Prosthecomicrobium sp. N25: one gene and its partner. The protein of the gene in region 1 interacts with the protein of each later gene in a pairwise test. Links are inferred from orthologs where the notes say so. Each region holds a gene or a part of one and is shown on either strand. Other genes may lie near its edges.

Region 1 (2,739 bases):
CCGAGATCATGTTCGACCTGAGCGGCAAGACCGCGCTCGTCACCGGCGCGACCGGCGGCATCGGCGGCGCCATCGCCAAGGCCCTCCACGCCCAGGGCGCCGCGGTCGCCCTGTCGGGAACGCGCCGGGAGGTGCTCGAGACCATCGCGCACGAGCTCGGCGAGCGCGTCCAGATCCACGTCGCGAACCTCGCCGACCGGGCCTCCGTGGACGCCCTGGTGCCCGCCGTCGAGGCGGGCCTCGGCAAGCTCGACATCCTCGTCAACAACGCCGGGATCACCCGCGACAACCTCTTCATGCGCATGAAGGACGAGGAGTGGGACCAGGTCATCGAGGTGAACCTCACCGCCGGCTTCCGCCTCGCCCGCGCCGCCCTGAGAGGCATGATGAAGCGCCGCCACGGCCGCATCGTCGGCATCACCTCGGTGGTCGGGATCACGGGCAACCCCGGGCAGGGCAACTATGCCGCCGCCAAGGCCGGCATGATCGGCATGTCGAAGTCGCTCGCCCAGGAGGTTGCCAGCCGCTCGATCACGGTCAACTGCATTGCGCCGGGCTTCATCGAGACGCCGATGACCGACGCGCTGAACGACAAGCAGAAGGAATCGATTCTCGGCGCCGTGCCCGCCGGCCGCCTCGGCACCGGGTCCGAGATCGCCGCCGCGGTCGTCTACCTGGCGAGCGATGAGGCCGCCTACGTCACCGGCCAGACCCTTCACGTGAACGGCGGGATGGCCATGATCTGAGGGCGTCCGGACCGGCTCCGGAGCTTGGATTTCCGCGCTCCGCGACGGTCTGCCGGCCGCTGGTCAAGCCAAATAAAGTGTGCTAGCACGACCGCCATCTCTTCGGTAACGGGGTGAGAACGCGTGCGGTCCTGCGGCCGAGCGCGGTCAGAATCGGGGGGGCGAGCCAGCGACGGAACACGGGGCTCCGGCGACACCGATGGTGTCATCCGAGACGGCCCCGGACCGGATCCGAGCCGCTTTCGACGATCGGATGGTTCGAGGCAGCGGGCAGGAACCGGCCCGCGGCTTCTTGGGTCGAAAAATCTTCAAGGATTCGAGGAAGAAAGAAATGAGCGATATCGCTGAGCGCGTGAAGAAGATCGTGGTCGAGCACCTGGGCGTCGACGCCGAGAAGGTGACCGAGAACGCGAGCTTCATCGACGACCTCGGATCCGACTCTCTCGACGTGGTCGAGCTCGTGATGGCCTTCGAGGAGGAGTTCGGCGTCGAGATCCCGGACGACGCAGCCGAGACGATCCTGACCGTCGGCGACGCCGTGAAGTTCCTCGAGAAGAACGCGGGCTGACCGCTCGCCTTCCCGGATATCGTGACCATATTCGGAAGACCGGGCGCCCAGCGCCCGGTCGGATTTTTGTGGAACGGGCTCGTTCGGACTGATGGATAAGATGCGCAGGGTCGTCATCACGGGGTTGGGCATGGTCACGCCGCTCGGGTGCGGCGTCGAGGAGACCTGGGCCGGCATCCGGGCCGGCCGCAGCGGCGCCGGTCCCGTGACCCGCGTCGAGGTCGACGACCTGGCCTGCCGCATTGCCTGCCAGGTCCCCCGCGGCGACGGCACCAACGGCACCTTCGACGCCGACCAGTGGCTCGAGCCGAAGGAGCAGCGCAAGGTCGACGACTTCATCATCTTCGCCGTCGCGGCCGCCACCCAGGCCCTCGACGACGCCGGCTGGCACCCGAAGACCTACGAGGAGCAGATCTCCTCGGGCGTCCTGATCGGGTCGGGCATCGGCGGCATCGGCGGCATCTACGAGGCCTCCCTGACGCTCAAGGAGCGCGGGCCCCGGCGCGTCTCGCCCTTCTTCATCCCCGGCCGCCTGATCAATCTCGCGGGTGGCTACGTCTCCATCCAGCATGGCCTCAAGGGCCCCAACCACGCGGTCGTCACCGCCTGCTCGACGGGCGCACACGCGATCGGCGACGCCGCCCGCCTCGTCGCCCTGGGCGACGCCGAGGTGATGGTCGCCGGCGGCACCGAGTCGCCGATCAATCGCATCTCCATCGCCGGCTTCGCGGCCTGCCGCGCCCTCTCCACCGGCTTCAACGACCAGCCGACCCGCGCCTCCCGGCCCTACGACAAGGACCGCGACGGCTTCGTGATGGGCGAGGGCGCCGGCTGCGTGGTCGTCGAGAGCCTGGAGCACGCCAAGGCGCGCGGCGCCAAGATCTACGCCGAGGTCGTCGGCTACGGCATGTCGGGCGACGCCTACCACATCACCGCCCCGGCCGAGGACGGCGACGGCGCCTTCCGCTGCATGTCCGCCGCCATGAAGCGCGCCGGCATCACGGCCGCCGACATCGACTACATCAACGCCCACGGCACATCGACTCCGCTCGGCGACGAAATCGAGCTCGGCGCCGTGCAGCGGCTGGTCGGCAATGCCGCGGCGGGCATCTCGATGTCCTCCACCAAGTCTATGACCGGCCATCTCCTGGGCGCCGCTGGCGCCGTCGAGGCGATCTTCTCCACCCTCGCCATCCGCGACCAGATCGCACCGCCGACCATCAATCTCGAGAACCCGTCCGTCGAGACCCCGATCGACCTCGTGCCGCTGGTCGCCCGCGAGCGCCGGATCGACACCGTGCTCTCCAACTCCTTCGGCTTCGGCGGCACCAACGCGACGCTGATTCTCCGCCGCGCCGCCTGACACCCTCGCAGGAGCGCCGCCGCGGCGCTCCGACGCGGGCGGGAAGTGCCCGCCCCGACAGG
Region 2 (2,937 bases), 450 kb from region 1 along the record:
GGTGGGCGGGAAGGACCGCATCGACCGCCAATCCGCCGACGTGGCGCTCCGCCGCCTCGAGGTGGACGAGGCCGGGCTCGACCAGCTGGACCGGCGATACCTGACCGTCATCGCCGTCTCGTTCGCGGGCGGACCGGTGGGGATCGAGACGATCGCTGCCGCGCTCTCCGAGCCGCGCGACGCGATCGAGGAGATCGTCGAGCCATACCTGATCCAGCAGGGCTTCGTCATGCGCACGCCGCGCGGCCGCGTCCTGACGCCCGCCGCCTTCCGGCACATGGGCCTGCCCGTTCCGACCGGCCGGCCGGAGCAGATGCCGCTGTTCGGCGCCGAGGAGGACTGAGGGCGCGGGAGGCGACGAGGGGCCGGCCGGTCGCTATACTCATCGACCCTCCTCGTCCCGGTGCTCCTTCATGCTGACCCTCATCTTCGACCTCGACGGCACCGTCTCGGACACCGAGGAGGTCCATCGGCGCGCCTACAACGAGGCCTTCGAGGCCGAGAAGCTCGGCTGGAACTGGACGCCGGAGCTCTACGGCCGGCTCCTCGCCGTGACGGGGGGCAAGGACCGGATCCGCCACTACGTCGAACGCTACGATGCGGCGGGCGGACCGCGCATGCTGGCGCGGATCGACCGGATCTACGAGACCAAGACCGCGCGATACCAGGCGCTCGTCGAGGCCGGCGAGGCGAAGCTTCGCCCGGGCGTGGCCCGTCTCGTCCGCGAGGCCGGCGCGGCAGGCGTCCGGCTCGCCCTGGCGGCCTCGGCGAGCCTGCCCAACGCGGTCTCGATCCTGCGTTCCGGCTTCGGGCCGAGCGGCGACGACCTCTTCGCCGAGATCGTCACGGGCGAGCAGGTCCGGCGCAAGAAGCCGGCCCCGGACGTCTACGCGCTCGCGCTCGAACGGCTCGGGGTCGACCCGGACGCCGCGGTCGCCATCGAGGATTCGCTGAACGGCCTCAAGGCGGCGACCGCCGCCGGCATCCGGACCGTCGTCACGCCGTCCACCTATACGCGGGACGAGCCCTTCTTCGGCGCCCTGGCGGTGCTCTCCGACCTGGGCGAGCCCGGGCGGCCCTACCGCCACATCGCCGGCGCGGGGGGCGGCGAGGCGATGGTGACCCTCGCGGCGCTCGACCGGTGGCGGAAGGGCTGAGCCGTCCGGCCGCCTTGACCGGCCCGCGCGGGAGCCGCATGACTTCGGGCCATGACCGCCCCGCATGACCCCGAGTCCCTGGTCGCCGGCCGCCTCGGCCCCGACGGGCACTGCCTGCCCGTCCGCATCTACTACGAGGACACCGACGCCGGGGGGATCGTCTACCACGCCGCCTACGTGCGCTTCATGGAGCGCGGCCGCACCGATTTCCTGCGCCACCTCGGCGTCCGCCAATCGGAGGCGTCCGCAGGGCCCGAGGGGGTCTTCTTCGCCGTCCGCCACATGGAGATCGACTTCCTGAAGCCGGCCCGGCTCGACGACCTCGTCGAGGTGCGCACGGCGCTCCGGGAGATCGGCGGCGCCCGCCTCGTACTCGCGCAGAGCGTCCGGATCGGGGCGGAGATCCTGGTGTCCGCCAAGGTGACGATCGCGGCGCTGGGCAAGACGGGACGCCCCCGACGTATTCCCGAGGCCGTGCGGGCCGCCTTCGCCAGGTTCGCCTCGGTCTGAGCGCCAAGGCCGATGCGGGGACCGAGATCCCCGCCGTCATGGCGGCGATCCGACACTCGCGAACCGTGACGCCGGGTGAGGACCGAATCCGTACGAATCTTCGCAAGCTGCGCAGCCTGCTTCTTTTTTGCTCGAATTTCAGATGTATAGATTCTCCCCGGGCGCAGGATCGGACGCGCCCGCGACGGAGAGAGAAGCATGAAGGCCATCGACTGGCTGAAGTCGCCGCTCTACGCGGCCGAGATCCTCGGGTCGGCCAAGTCCTTCCGGCACAATCCCATCCTGGGCAATGCCCGGCTGAACGAGATGGGGCTGCACAAGCGCCGGGTCGAGCTCGCCGCCCGCATGGCCGAGCGCCGCCGCGCCGCGCTGGCCGCGGCCGTGCCCGCCGAGGACCGGGCGGCCTTCGATCGCGACGGCTTCCTGATCAAGCCCGATTTCCTGCCCGCCGACGCCTTCGCGCGCCTGAAGGACCGGCTGTACAATCAGGAATTCGAGGCCCGTGAGATGCGCCAGGGCCAGACCGTGACGCGGATGATCCCGCTCGATGCGCGGACGCTGCCGCAGATCCCCGAGGCCGCCCATGTGGTGCGCAACGATCTGGTCCGGTCGACCATGCGCTACGTCGCCTCGACGGGCGGCACGCCGGTCTACCACCTGCAGACCGTCATCGCCGAGCCCGAGCGCGGCAAGGCCGACCCGCAGACAGAGCTCCACTCCGACACCTTCCACCCCACCGCCAAGGTCTGGCTCTTCCTGCAGGACGTCGGCCCGGAGGACGGTCCGTTCCTGTACGCCCCCGGGTCCCACCGCCTGACGCCGGAGCGGCTCGCCTGGGAGTACGAGCAGAGCCTGACCGCCGGCCGCGACAAGCGGGCCCACCATGCGCTCGGCTCGTTCCGGGTCCGGCCGGAGGACTTCGCCCGCTTCGACTACGCGCCGCCGCGTCAGGTCACCGTGGCCGCCAACACGCTCGTCTATGCCGACACCTACGGTTTCCACGCCCGCTCGGTCAGCACCCGGCCGACGCTGCGCATGGAGATCCACGGCTACCTGCGCCGCAATCCCTTCCTGCCCTTCGTAGGGCTCGACCCGCTCGGCATCCCGGGTGTCGCCGAGCGCCAGCTCGACATCTATCTCGCCTGGTGCGACCTGCGCGAGAAGGTGACGGGTCGGCGCAATGTCTGGCGCCCGGTCGGCAAGGTGACGCCGGCCTCGCCGGCCCATGTCTGAGGGCAAGGGCATCCGTCTTCGGGAGGATTGAACTCCG

Evidence for each region. Proteins that work in one complex are often made in the same cells at the same time.
Region 2: the proteins of WBG79_RS09585 (region 1) and ybgC interact in binary tests that used the Escherichia coli proteins (3 or more experiments, as listed by UniProt). The link is inferred for Prosthecomicrobium sp. N25 from one-to-one orthologs.

Annotation. Positions count from the first base shown.
Region 1 is NZ_JBBCAT010000001.1:2,121,988-2,124,726, forward strand. What follows is about bases 17-2,695. They hold WBG79_RS09585 (acyl carrier protein), read left to right. Parts: upstream 17-1,077; coding sequence 1,078-1,314; downstream 1,315-2,695. Other genes in these bases: fabG (3-oxoacyl-[acyl-carrier-protein] reductase), read left to right, coding at 17-746; fabF (beta-ketoacyl-ACP synthase II), read left to right, coding at 1,415-2,677. Outside these bases: more of fabG, read left to right, coding at 9-16. UniProt on the Escherichia coli protein: Carrier of the growing fatty acid chain in fatty acid biosynthesis.
Region 2 is NZ_JBBCAT010000001.1:1,667,454-1,670,390, forward strand. The notes cover bases 61-2,937. They hold ybgC (tol-pal system-associated acyl-CoA thioesterase), read left to right. Parts: upstream 61-1,208; coding sequence 1,209-1,667; downstream 1,668-2,937. Other genes in these bases: ruvB (Holliday junction branch migration DNA helicase RuvB), read left to right, coding at 61-343; WBG79_RS07565 (HAD-IA family hydrolase), read left to right, coding at 414-1,157; WBG79_RS07575 (phytanoyl-CoA dioxygenase family protein), read left to right, coding at 1,866-2,900. Outside these bases: more of ruvB, read left to right, coding at 1-60.